DNA from 4 places in the Enterobacter bugandensis genome. Region 1 is predicted to be linked to each of the others. Evidence: predicted binding sites of a transcription regulator. Region 1 holds the regulator's gene; each other region holds the start of a gene.
What was found. Region 1 encodes PurR, which represses purine synthesis genes. Its sites were predicted from a motif close to CANGCAAACGTTTGCNTG; they were not measured.
Positions count from the first base shown of each region.

Region 1 (3,433 bases):
GGTGGCATCGCGCACCCATAGCATCCCCAGGCAGCCCACGGCAAAAATGGCCAGCCCCAGCAGCAGCACCGGTTTACGCCCAAAGCGATCCGAAAGCGGTCCCCAGAGCAGCTGCGCGAAGGCAAAACCGGCCAGGAACAGGCTCAGGCTGGCGCTGATGGCGGCAGCAGGGGTTTGCAAATCTTCCTGCATGGCGGCAAACGCCGGCAGGTACATATCGGTGGCCAAAAAGCCCAGCACGCTTAAGCCGCCGAGCCAGACTAAAAAACCTTTCCTGGGTTGCACTGTTTTATTCTCCTGAGGAGGCAGGTATATGTTGGCGCTGAGTGTAGGGAGTGCAAAGCCGCTTGTGAAACGCTAATATTTGGCGGGTGCATTCAAATTTTTTGCAGGCAGAAAATGTGGTCCGATTATTCTCTTGAAGTGGTCGATGCTGTCGCGCGTAACGGCAGCTTTAGCGGAGCGGCGCAGGAGTTGCACCGCGTCCCTTCAGCCATCAGCTATACGGTGCGACAGCTTGAGGAGTGGCTGGCGGTACCGCTGTTTGAACGGCGGCATCGTGATGTTGAATTAACGCCCGCAGGGGCGTGGTTTTTGAAGGAAGGACGTTCTGTTATCAAAAAAATGCAGATCACCCGCGAGCAGTGCCAGCAGATCGCGAACGGCTGGCGGGGGCACCTTTCCATTGCGGTGGATAATATCGTTAAGCCCGAGCGCACCCGGCAGATGATTGTCGATTTTTATCGGCATTTCTCTGACGTAGAACTGCGGGTCTCGCAGGAGGTGTTCAACGGCGTCTGGGATGCGCTGGCGGACGGCAGGGTAGAGATGGCGATTGGCGCGACCCAGGCGATCCCGGTCGGGGGACGTTACGCCTTTCGCGATATGGGGATGCTGAGCTGGAAATGCGTGGTGGCAAGCGATCATCCGCTGGCGGCGACGGAAGTGCCGCTGAGCGATGATACGCTGCGCAGCTGGCCGTCGCTGGTGCTGGAAGATACCTCCCGCTCGCTGCCGAAGCGAATTACCTGGCTGCTGGACAACCAGCGGCGGGTTGTCGCCCCTGACTGGGGATCGTCGGCGACGTGCCTCAGCGCCGGGCTCTGCGTAGGCATGGTGCCCGCCCATTTTGCACGTCCGCGAATCGACACCGGTGAGTGGGTTGAGCTAACGCTGGAGAATCCGTTCCCGGATGCGGCCTGCTGCCTCACCTGGCAACAAAATGATGTCTCGCCGGCGATGGCCTGGCTGCTGGACTATCTGGGGGACAGCGAAACGCTTAACCGGGAGTGGCTGCGGGAGCCAGACTGACTGGCTCCGCAATGAGATTAACGACGGTAGTCGCGGAACGGGCCATCCGCAACGGAACGGCGTTCGATGAGGCGAGGATGAACTTCAATGGACTGCGACTCTTCACGCTTGTTGACGATCCTGTCCAGCAGCATATTGAAGGCGGTTTCACCCAGCGAATCTTTCGGCTGGTGAATGGTGGTCAACGCTGGCGTGAAGAAGCGCGCGTTGCGCACGTTGTCATACCCGATCACGGAGATGTCCTGCGGTACGCGCAGACCCAGCTCGTCGGCCGCACAGAGGGCGCCCATCGCCATGATATCGCCCCCGCAGAAAACGGCGGTTGGACGGTGCGGCTGGGAGACGATCTGCTGCATCGCGCGGTAGCCTGATTCCGGCTCAAAGTCGCCCTGCACGATCCAGTTTTCCGGCACGGTGATTAGCGCTTCTTCCATCGCTTTCATAAAACCGGCCAGGCGGCCCGCGCCGGTGTTGCGTTCCAGCGGACCCGGGATCACGCCAATCTCGCGGTGGCCGCGTTCGATCAGATAACGGCCCGCCATGTAACCGCCTTCGAAGGCGTTATCGATAACGGAGTCGGTGAAGTCGGCGCGCGCTTCGCCCCAGTCCATCACCACCATAGGGATATGGCGATACTCTTCCAGCATCGACAGCACGGATTCCGGGTACTCTGAACACATCACCAGCAGGCCGTCCACGCGCTTTTGCGCCATCATCGACAGGTAGGCGCGCTGTTTTTCAATGCTGTTCCAGGCGTTGCCGAGAATCAGGGTATAGCCTTTCTGGAAGCAGTTTTTTTCTACCGCTTCAATGATCTCGGCAAAATAGGCCGCTTCGCTGCTGGTCGCCAGCAGACCAATAGACTTGGTGTGATTAACCTTGAGGCTGCGCGCAACCGCGCTTGGCGAGTAGTGCAGCTCTTTGATCGCTGCCCAGACGGCGTTGCGCGTCTCTTCCGCCACAAAACGGGTTTTGTTAATTACATGTGATACGGTTGTAGTGGAAACGTTTGCGCGTTTTGCTACGTCTTTAATTGTTGCCATTAAATGTCACTCCAGACCATATCCTAAACTCCTGAAAAACTTGAAGGTAAACGTTTGCCTTCTCTCACCCTTATCACGCAATTTTGAATTGCGGCACGCCGGGAAAACGACACGGGACGTCAGGAGGGGGTCAATGGCCGGTACGCTAATAAATTTAGCGTGGAATTTTGGCCTATCTTGATGAAAAGGGGAAGAGGTAAAGTGTTTATCAGCTTAAATCCAGGAAGATTTTTGACGTAAACTGTGCAAAAATGAGCAAGCTCACTTTTCGTGGGGGGATTAAAAGGAGAAAAATTGATGAGTTCCGATCTGAAGTTTTCGCTGTTCACCACCGTTATTGTGCTGGCGCTGATTGTGGCGGCTGGCCTGACGGCTGCGCTGCATTGATTTACGCGGGGGGAGAGCCTTCTCCCTCCCGAACGCTCCGATTGTTACTTCTCTGGCAAAAATCTTTTGCCATTTTGTTAACTTCTCATTTTTTGTGATTGATGTCATGCTTTCCGCTTCTTTGTTCTGTGTCACCACATGACACGGCATCCGGAGTTGACGCATGAAAATCAATTTTCCCCTGCTGGCCCTGGCGATTGGCGCTTTTGGGATTGGCACCACTGAATTCTCCTCGATGGGGTTACTGCCCGTTATCGCCCGGGGCGTGGACGTCTCGATCCCGGCCGCCGGGATGTTAATCAGCGCCTACGCCATCGGCGTGATGGTAGGAGCGCCGCTGATGACGCTTCTGCTTTCGCACCGTGCGCGCCGCAATGCGCTGATTTTCCTGATGGCGATTTTCACCCTGGGCAACGTGCTTTCGGCCATTTCGCCGGATTACACCACTCTGATGCTGTCGCGCATTCTGACCAGCCTCAACCACGGTGCCTTCTTTGGTCTGGGCTCGGTCGTGGCCGCAAGCGTGGTGCCAAAACACAAGCAGGCCAGCGCCGTGGCCACCATGTTTATGGGGCTGACCATCGCTAACATCGGCGGTGTTCCTGCGGCAACCTGGCTGGGCGAGGTCATTGGCTGGCGGATGTCCTTCCTGGCGACGGCCGGACTGGGCGTGGTCGCGATGGTGGCGTTAT
Region 1 covers NZ_LT992502.1:2,008,594-2,012,026, forward strand. Annotated here, with positions in the region: gene punC (purine nucleoside transporter PunC) at 1-285, opposite strand, end outside; gene punR (DNA-binding transcriptional activator PunR) at 400-1,311, shown strand; gene purR (HTH-type transcriptional repressor PurR) at 1,329-2,354, opposite strand; gene cydH (cytochrome bd-I oxidase subunit CydH) at 2,652-2,741, shown strand; gene DG357_RS09870 (MFS transporter) at 2,905-3,433, shown strand, end outside.

Region 2 (3,433 bases), 1.5 Mb from region 1:
GCGCCATACCCAACTTGCTTGACGTATATCAATCAAAAACAAAAAAACCGGAGGCTGGGCTCCGGCTTGGGTGCGGGGTCTTGCCCGGTGGCGCTGCGCTTACGCGGGCCTACGTGTATTGTAGGTCGGGTAAGCGTTAGCGCCACCCGACAATTAGAGGTTATCGCCGTTGCTCGCAATCACCTGCTTATACCAGTCGAACGATTTCTTCTTGCTGCGGTTCAGGGTGCCGTTACCTTCGTTATCTTTATCGACAAAGATAAAACCGTAGCGTTTTTTCATTTCGCCCGTACCGGCAGACACCAGGTCGATACAGCCCCACGGGGTATAGCCCATCAGATCCACGCCGTCTTCCACCACCGCTTTTTTCATCTCGCGGATGTGTGCGGAAAGGTAATCGATGCGGTACTGGTCGTTCACCGTGCCGTCGCTCTCCTGCACGTCGATCGCGCCAAAGCCGTTCTCAACGATAAACAGCGGCAGCTGGTAGTGATCCCAGAACCAGTTCAGAGAGTAGCGCAGCCCGACCGGATCAATCTGCCAGCCCCAGTCGGATTTCTGCACGTACGGGTTGGAGACCAGGCTCTTGCTTTCGTCGTAGTCCAGCGCCGGGTTATCTGCCGTCGCTTTGGTGGCGAAAGACATGTAGTAGCTGAACCCGATGTAATCCACGCAGCCCTGTTTCAGCGCGGCTTTATCTTCTTCGGTGATATCCAGCGCGAAGCCGCGACGCTCGAAGTAGTTGAGCAGATGCTGCGGATATTTGCCGCGCACGTGAACGTCGGTAAACCAGTAGCGACGGTGCATGGCGTTCATCGCCATCATCATGTCGTCCGGCGCACAGGTCAGCGGGTAGATGGGGCACATGGCAATCATGCAGCCGATCTGCAGCGACGGGTTAATCTCGCGCCCCGCCTTCACCGCCAGGGCGCTGGCCACCAGCTCGTAGTGCGCCGCCTGGAACATCACCGGCTCGCGGTCTTCACCCGGCGCGTACTTCAGCCCGGAGTTGGTAAATGGCGCAAAGTCTTCGTGGAAGTTGGCCTGGTTGTTGATCTCGTTAAAGGTCATCCAGTACTTCACCTTGTGCTGGTAACGCTCAAAAACGACCTTTGCAAAACGCACGAAGAAGTCGATCAGCTTACGGTTGCGCCAGCCGCCGTATTCCGTCACCAGGTGAAACGGCATCTCAAAGTGGGAAAGCGTGATAACCGGTTCGATGCCGTACTTCAGGCATTCGTCGAACAGATCGTCATAGAATTTCAGGCCCGCCTCGTTCGGCTCCAGCTCGTCGCCTTTCGGGAAGATACGCGTCCAGGCGATAGAGGTACGGAAGCATTTGAACCCCATCTCGGCAAAGAGTTTGATGTCTTCTTTATAACGGTGGTAGAAATCGATAGCCTCATGGTTAGGGTAGTTTTTCCCCTCCAGCACGCCGTTGGTGATTTCACGCGGCACGCCGTGGGCGCCCGCGGTCATGACGTCGGCAACGCTTACGCCCTTACCGCCCTCTTTCCAGCCGCCCTCAAGCTGGTGCGCCGCAACGGCCCCACCCCACAGAAAATCTGCTTTGAATCCTGACATTCGCTTTCCCTCATTCTGCGTTATTTTCTGCAAAAACAATTACAGAAACCGGTTTCAGTTCGATGATGTGCAAAGGGGATATTCGTTGCAAGCAGATCGCCGAAACCGGTTTCATTTTCGTGAACGGAGTCAAGTTTGGCTGCATTTACGGGCTATACAGAAAAAAAGATCCCCACGTCCAGAATAGGCTCGCAAACGTTTGCCTGGACTGTTAGAATTGCGCCGATTTTTCTTACTAGCTATGCAATCGCGTGGGGATTTAAGCCGTGACCAACAAAACTTCTCTCAGCTACAAAGATGCCGGTGTTGATATTGACGCAGGTAATGCGCTGGTTGACCGAATCAAAGGTGTGGTGAAGAAAACCCGCCGCCCGGAAGTGATGGGTGGTCTGGGTGGATTCGGCGCACTGTGCGCGCTGCCGCAAAAATATCGTGAACCTGTTCTGGTCTCGGGTACTGACGGCGTAGGCACCAAGCTGCGCCTGGCGATGGATTTAAAACGTCACGACACGATCGGTATCGATCTGGTTGCGATGTGTGTGAACGACCTGGTGGTTCAGGGCGCAGAGCCGCTGTTCTTCCTCGATTACTACGCGACCGGCAAACTGGATGTGGATACCGCAGCCAGCGTCATTAACGGTATCGCCGAAGGCTGTCTGCAGTCCGGCTGTGCGCTGGTGGGCGGTGAAACCGCTGAAATGCCGGGCATGTACCACGGCGAAGATTATGACGTCGCGGGCTTCTGCGTCGGCGTAGTAGAAAAATCAGAAATTATCGACGGCAGCAAAGTGGCCGATGGCGATGTGCTGATCGCGCTGGCCTCCAGCGGCCCGCACTCTAACGGCTACTCTCTGGTGCGTAAAATCCTCGAAGTAAGCGGCTGCGATCCGCTGACCACCGAGCTGGACGGTAAACCGCTGGCCGACCACCTGCTGGCCCCAACCCGCATCTACGTGAAAAACGTGCTGGAGCTTATCGAGAACGTTGACGTTCACGCTATTGCTCACCTGACCGGCGGCGGCTTCTGGGAAAACATCCCGCGCGTGCTGCCGGACAACACCCAGGCGGTGATCGACGAATCCTCATGGCAGTGGCCAGCCGTCTTTAACTGGCTGCAGAATGCAGGCAACGTGAGCTCTCACGAAATGTACCGCACCTTTAACTGCGGCGTGGGCATGGTTATCGCCCTGCCGGCAAGCGAAGCGGATAAAGCGGTTAAGCTGCTGACCGAGAAAGGTGAAAACGCGTGGAAAATCGGTACGATTAAAGCCTCCGATTCCGAACAGCGTGTGGTCATTGAATGAAAAACATCGTGGTGCTTATTTCCGGCAACGGAAGCAATTTGCAGGCCATCATAGACGCCTGCAAACAGAAGAAAATCAATGGCACCATTCGGGCAGTTTTCAGCAACAAGGCCGACGCGTTCGGCCTTGAGCGCGCGCGGGAAGCGAACATTCCCGCTCACGCGCTGGAAGCCAGCCAGTTCGCCGGACGTGAAGCCTTTGACCGCGAGCTGGTGCAGGAGATTGACGCCTACGCGCCCGACCTTGTGGTGCTGGCGGGCTATATGCGTATTCTGAGCCCGGCCTTCGTCGAACACTACGCCGGTCGACTGCTGAATATTCACCCTTCCCTGCTGCCAAAATATCCCGGCCTGCATACCCATCGTCAGGTGCTGGAAAACGGTGACGAGGAGCACGGTACCTCCGTCCATTTCGTGACCGACGAGCTGGACGGTGGCCCGGTGATCCTGCAGGCGAAAGTCCCGGTCTTTGACGGCGACAACGAAGACGACGTGACCGAACGCGTGCAGACGCAGGAGCACGCCATTTACCCGCTGGTGGTAAGC
Region 2 covers NZ_LT992502.1:3,462,877-3,466,309, forward strand. Annotated here, with positions in the region: gene DG357_RS16725 (6-phospho-beta-glucosidase) at 154-1,584, opposite strand; gene purM (phosphoribosylformylglycinamidine cyclo-ligase) at 1,851-2,888, shown strand; gene purN (phosphoribosylglycinamide formyltransferase) at 2,885-3,433, shown strand, end outside.
Region 2: the regulator PurR is predicted to act here: its motif matches at 1,773-1,790, upstream of purM (phosphoribosylformylglycinamidine cyclo-ligase).

Region 3 (3,433 bases), 1.9 Mb from region 1:
CCCAATGTGACGTTCAATGAAGGCGCCACGGTTTTCAAGCTGGCTTAAAGTCTGTGTCATGAGCGATGGTTCCTGATACGTGCAGTGAATCGTAGTTATCTGTAACGCTGTTGCCCGGTGGCGCTACCGCTTACCGGGCCCTGTAGGCCGGATAAGCGCAGCGCCATCCGGCACAACGTTATTCGTCTTCCAGTAGTGCTTCGTACGCGGTTGCATCCAGCAGCGCGGCAACTTGCGATTCGTCGCTGGCTTTGATCTTGAAGATCCAGCCGCCTTCATAAGGCTCGCTGTTGACCAGTTCTGGCGAATCGCTCAGCGCGTCGTTGACCGCAACAATCTCACCGCTTACCGGTGCATAGATGTCAGACGCCGCTTTTACGGACTCCGCCACGGCGCAGTCGTCGCCCGCGCTAACGGTCGTGCCCACGTCAGGCAGGTCAACAAACACCATGTCGCCCAGCAGCTCTTGCGCGTGCTCGGTGATCCCTACGGTGTAAGTGCCGTCCGCCTCTTTGCGCAGCCACTCGTGTTCTTTGCTGTATTTCAGTTCTGCTGGCACATTGCTCATTGAAGTTCTCCTGATAAAAATAGTTAGGCGACCGGCTTACCGGCGCGAACAAAAATCGGTTTGGTCACGTGGACCGGCATTTCGCGGTTGCGGATTTGCACTACCGCCGTTTCGCCAATGCCTGCCGGCACGCGAGCCAGTGCAATACTGTAGCCCAGCGTCGGGGAGAAGGTACCGCTGGTGATCACGCCTTCGCGATGATTGCCGTCAGCATCGGTAAAGCGCACCGGCAGCTCGCCGCGCAGCACGCCTTTTTCCTTCATCACCAGGCCAACCAGCTGGTCGGTACCCTTCTCGCGCTGCATCTCCAGCGCTTCACGGCCAATAAAATCACGGTCAGCCGGTTCCCACGCGATGGTCCAGCCCATGTTGGCCGCCAGCGGAGAGACGCCTTCATCCATTTCCTGACCGTAGAGATTCATCCCCGCTTCCAGACGCAGCGTATCGCGCGCGCCCAGGCCCGCAGGCTTCACGCCCGCTTCTACCAGCGCACGCCAGAAATCGGCAGCTTTCTCGTTCGGCATCGCAATTTCGTAGCCCGCTTCACCGGTATAGCCGGTGGTGGCGATAAACAGATCCCCCGCCTGCACACCGAAGAACGGCTTCATGCCTTCGGTGGCGGTGCGCTGCTCGTCGCTGAACAGAGACGCGGCTTTTGCCTGCGCGTTCGGCCCCTGCACGGCGATCAGCGACAGATCGTCACGGACGGTGATGTCGACGGCATAAGGTTCGGCGTGTTGGGTGATCCAGGAGAGGTCTTTTTCGCGGGTGGCGGAGTTTACAACGAGGCGGAAGAAATCTTCGGTGAAGTAGTAGACGATAAGGTCATCAATCACGCCGCCCGAGGCATTCAGCATGCCGGTATAGAGCGCTTTGCCCGGCGTCTTCAGTTTGGCGACGTCGTTTGCCAGCAGATAACGCAAAAACTCCCGGGTGCGGCTACCGCGCAGATCGACAATCGTCATGTGGGACACGTCGAACATACCGGCATCGGTGCGCACCGCGTGGTGCTCATCAATCTGCGAGCCGTAGTGCAGCGGCATCATCCAGCCATGGAAGTCCACCATGCGGGCGCCGCATAACACGTGCTGTTCGTACAAAGGAGTCTGTTGAGCCATCTTGTCCTCGTTGAAAAATTCACCGTGAAACCCGGTATCGGCCTCGTTCCCGAATGCCGACGCAAACGTTCTCTTTTACCTGAACTTACCACCGAAACCGGCGGTTAACCATAAGGTAAAACGGGTCATCACATTAGCTTATGACCAAAAAACGCTGAAAAGCCTACAGAGTTATTCACTGGAAAAATGCGATTAACCCCGCACAAAATTAACAATGATCTAACAGGATTTAGCACATGGTGATATTTCGTGCGGAAAAACGGGCCGAATTTCCGTCACGTAAAAATCACGACATGAGAATAACTAATGCGAAAAATGGCGTGGAATTAGAATATTTCAAACGAGGGGATTTCCCCGACGCAGAGGCCGGGAAAATAAAGTGTGACGGGGATCGAGGTTAGCGTAACCAGTCGGGAAGATCGTTAAGACCCATTGCCTGACGAAGAAGTTGAGGTTTGACGCCGGGAAGGGTGTCGGCCAGCTTGAGGCCGATATCGCGCAGCAGTTTTTTCGCCGGATTTGCCCCGGCAAACAGCTCGCGGAAGCCCTGCATTCCTGCCAGCATCATCGCCGCACTGTGCTTGCGGCTGCGCTCGTAGCGACGCAGATACAGATGCTGGCCGATATCTTTACCTTCACGGTGCAGGCGACGCAGTTCTTCCACCAGTTCCGCCGCGTCCATAAAGCCGAGGTTAACGCCCTGCCCGGCCAGCGGATGAATGGTATGGGCCGCATCCCCCACCAGCGCCAGACGGTGCGCGGCGAACTGACGCGCGTAGCGGCCGGTTAACGGGAATACCAGCCGCTCGCTTTCAAGCGTGCACAAGCCAAGGCGGTTATCAAACGCCACGCACAGCGCCTGGTTAAAGGCCTCCGGCGTCGCATCCTGCATCTGCTGCGCTTTCTCCGGCACCAGGGACCAGACAATCGAGCACAGGTGCGGATCGGCAAGCGGCAGGAACGCCAGTATGCCGTCGTTGTGGAAAATCTGCCGCGCAATGCCGCCGTGCGGCTCTTCGGTGCGGATCGTTGCTACCATCGCATGATGGCGGTAATCCCAGTACGTCAGCGGGATATCGGCCTTGTTGCGCAGCCAGGAGTTAGCGCCGTCGGCACCGACCACCAGACGCGCGGTCAGCATGTCGCCGCTTTGCAGGGTGATAAACGCCTCGTTTTCGCCCCATGCCACCTGCTGGATCTGCGCAGGCGCAATTAGCGTCACGTCGCTGCACTGCTCTGCTTTCTGCCACAGCGCGTGGTGGATCACCGCATTCTCTATGATATGCCCCAGATGGCTATAGCCCATGCTTTCATCATCAAAGGCAATATGGCCAAAGCTGTCTTTGTCCCACACTTCCATTCCGTGATAGCAGCTGGCGCGCTGGGCGACGATATCTGACCAGACGCCGAGACGCGTCAAAAGCTTTTCGCTGGCCGCGTTAATCGCCGACACGCGGAGTTCCGGCGGGGCATCTGATGCGACAGGCTGGGGCTGCTTTTGCTCCAGCACGGCCACGCGCAGGCCGCTGCCCTGTAATCCACAGGCCAGCGCCAGTCCAACCATTCCGCCGCCAACGATGGCAACATCAACATTTTGCACAGTGATAACTCCTTAACGCGCGACCCAACCCAGGGTCCGCTGCGCCAGCACGTCACGTGCCGGAATGAACAGTTCCATCGCCATCAGCCCGAGGTTGCGACCAACAACCAGCGGCGCCCAGCGATTGGCAAAGAGATGGACTAAACC
Region 3 covers NZ_LT992502.1:3,877,234-3,880,666, forward strand. Annotated here, with positions in the region: gene gcvP (aminomethyl-transferring glycine dehydrogenase) at 1-60, opposite strand, end outside; gene gcvH (glycine cleavage system protein GcvH) at 179-568, opposite strand; gene gcvT (glycine cleavage system aminomethyltransferase GcvT) at 592-1,686, opposite strand; gene ubiI (FAD-dependent 2-octaprenylphenol hydroxylase) at 2,084-3,286, opposite strand; gene ubiH (2-octaprenyl-6-methoxyphenyl hydroxylase) at 3,299-3,433, opposite strand, start outside.
Region 3: the regulator PurR is predicted to act here: its motif matches at 1,745-1,762, upstream of gcvT (glycine cleavage system aminomethyltransferase GcvT).

Region 4 (3,433 bases), 1.2 Mb from region 1:
ACGCGCTGGATCCAGTCGCGCTTAACGCTGCTGGCAATTCTCGGCTTTATCCACGGCCTGTTCTTCTGGGACGGTGATATTCTTCTCGCTTATGGGTTAGTCGGGCTGATCTGCTGGCGGCTGATTCGCGACGCGCACAGCGTGAAAAGCCTGTTTAACACCGGCGTGATGCTCTATCTCATGGGGCTCGGTGTCCTGCTTTTGCTGGGGCTGATCTCCGGTGACGCGACAAACCGTTCCTGGATCCCGGACGCCGCTAACCTCCAGTACGAGCAGTACTGGAAGCTGAAGGGCGGTACGGAAGCGATAAGCAACCGTGCGGATATGCTGGGCGACAATCTGCTTGCCCTGGGGGCGCAATACGGCTGGCAGCTGGCGGGCATGATGCTGATGGGCGCGTCACTGATGCGCACCGGCTGGCTGAAAGGGGAATTCAGCCTGCGTCACTACCGCCGCACCGGCGCGGGGCTGGTCCTGCTGGGCGTGCTGATTAACCTTCCGGCGGTGATGGCGCAGTGGCACCTTCACTGGGATTACCGCTGGTGCGCGTTCCTGCTGCAGGCGCCGCGTGAATTGAGCGCGCCGTTCCAGACCATCGGCTATGCGGCGCTGATCTATGGTTTCTGGCCGCAGCTTTCTCGCCTGTGGATCGTCAGCGCCGTAGCCTGCGTTGGGCGGATGGCGTTAAGTAATTACCTCCTGCAGACGCTGATCTGCACCACGATTTTCTATCGCTTTGGCCTGTTTATGAAATTCGACCGCCTCGGACTAATGGCGTTTGTTATTCCGGTCTGGATAGTAAACCTGGCGTTTTCTGTCATCTGGCTGCGTTATTTCCGCCAGGGACCGCTGGAGTGGGTGTGGCGTCAGTTAACCGCACATGCTTCGGGGGTATCATTGAGTAATACATCCAGATAACGATCTGGATCACAATCATTAACAAAACGGATGTAAGCGTTTTCATGAGTGTGAGCTTCTTCACGTAGTCCCCTTTCTCTCGCTGCCAAAATAGCCACCTTGCTAAACACAGGGGGTGTCTGTGAGTTGCTGCAATTCTTTGAAGGATGGTGAATATGATCACCATTCGTGACGTCGCCCGTCTGGCGGGCGTTTCTGTGGCTACCGTCTCCCGCGTGCTGAACAACAGCGCGCTGGTCAGCCCTGAAACCCGTGAAACCGTAATGAAAGCCGTGACTCAACTCGGGTACCGGCCAAATGCCAACGCGCAGGCGCTGGCAACACAGGTCAGCGATACCATCGGCGTGGTGGTAATGGATGTCTCGGATGCCTTTTTCGGTGCGCTGGTGAAAGCGGTCGATGTGGTCGCCCAGCAGCATCAGAAATACGTGCTGATTGGCAACAGCTATCACGAGGCGGAAAAGGAGCGTTATGCCATTGAAGTACTGATCCGTCAGCGCTGCAACGCCCTGATTGTTCACTCAAAAGCCTTAAGCGATGAAGAGCTGGTCGGGTTTATGGAGCAGATCCCGGGCATGGTGTTGATCAACCGCATCGTCCCGGGCTATGCCCACCGCTGTGTCGGGCTGGATAACGTCAGCGGCGCCATGATGGCCACCAAAATGCTCATCAATAACGGTCATCAGCGGATCGGCTATCTGGCCTCCAGCCATCACATTGAAGATGACGAGCTGCGGCGTGAGGGGTGGCAAAACGCCCTGAAAGAGCACGGTATTACGCCATCAGAAAGCTGGATTGGCACCGGCACGCCGGATATGCAGGGCGGTGAGGCGGCAATGGTGGAACTGCTGGGCCGTAATCTGCAGCTTTCTGCCGTGTTTGCCTATAACGACAGCATGGCGGCAGGTGCGCTGACTGCGCTGAAGGATAACGGCATTGCGGTGCCACAGCATTTGTCATTGATTGGTTTCGATGATATTCCGATTGCCCGTTACACCGACCCGCAGCTGACTACGGTGCGCTATCCCATTGCTTCTATGGCAAAACTGGCGACCGAGCTGGCGCTACAGGGAGCGGCAGGGCTGCTGGATCCGGGGGCAACTCACTGCTTCATGCCGACGCTGGTGCGTCGTCATTCCGTCGCCGCCCGGCAAATTGTGGTTCCGATCACTAACTGATTACACCAGGTGATGTAACCGTTTTCAATCTGTGAGTAAATTCACAGTATCTTAACAAGGCGCTGACTATGATGTCAGCGTTTTAGGGGCTGAAACGCTATGTAACGGTGATTATTCGCTTTCACCATAGCCAATGTGCCGCAAACAACGAATAAAACGCATTTCTGGAGCGTTACCGACCACGGAAGATAGAAATTTTATAAGTGAACGTCGGCTGTCAGTAACGTTTTATTAACACCTGCCTGCCGATCGTTATTCACAAGAACTACCCTGCATAAAAAAACCGGAGATACCATGAATAAGAAGGTGTTGACCCTGTCTGCTGTAATGGCAAGCATGCTTTTTGGTGCAGCAGCGCACGCTGCGGATACCCGTATTGGTGTGACCATCTATAAATACGACGACAACTTCATGTCTGTTGTGCGTAAAGCAATTGAGAAAGATGCGAAAGCAGCGCCAGACGTACAGCTGCTGATGAATGACTCCCAGAACGACCAGTCCAAACAGAACGATCAGATCGACGTTCTGCTGGCTAAAGGCGTTAAGGCCCTGGCGATCAACCTGGTTGACCCGGCTGCAGCAGGCACGGTTATTGAGAAAGCGCGCGGCCAGAACGTGCCAATCGTCTTCTTCAACAAAGAACCTTCCCGTAAAGCGCTGGACAGCTATGACAAAGCGTATTACGTCGGTACTGACTCTAAAGAGTCCGGCATTATTCAGGGCGATCTGATCGCGAAGCACTGGGCGGCGAACCCGAACTGGGACCTGAACAAAGACGGTCAGATCCAGTTCGTGCTGCTGAAAGGCGAACCTGGCCACCCGGATGCTGAAGCGCGTACCACCTATGTTATTAAAGAGCTGAACGACAAGGGCCTGAAAACCCAGCAGCTGGCGTTAGATACCGCGATGTGGGACACCGCTCAGGCGAAAGATAAGATGGACGCGTGGCTGTCTGGCCCGAACGCGAACAAAATCGAAGTGGTCATTGCCAACAACGATGCGATGGCAATGGGTGCGGTTGAAGCGCTGAAAGCTCACAATAAATCGTCCATCCCGGTATTTGGCGTGGATGCCCTGCCGGAAGCGCTGGCGCTGGTTAAATCTGGCGCAATGGCTGGTACCGTTCTGAACGATGCCAACAACCAGGCGAAAGCGACCTTCGATCTGGCGAAAAACCTCGCCGACGGTAAAGGCGCGGCGGATGGCACCAACTGGAAAATTGACAACAAAATCGTTCGCGTGCCTTACGTGGGCGTAGACCAGTCCAACCTGGCTGAGTTTATCGGTAAATAAGATCTTCGTTTTGTCTTCACTGGGCGCAATTCGTTGCGCCCTTT
Region 4 covers NZ_LT992502.1:3,191,338-3,194,770, reverse strand. Annotated here, with positions in the region: gene yeiB (DUF418 domain-containing protein YeiB) at 1-918, shown strand, start outside; gene galS (HTH-type transcriptional regulator GalS) at 1,074-2,096, shown strand; gene mglB (galactose/glucose ABC transporter substrate-binding protein MglB) at 2,391-3,389, shown strand.
Region 4: the regulator PurR is predicted to act here: its motif matches at 948-965, upstream of galS (HTH-type transcriptional regulator GalS).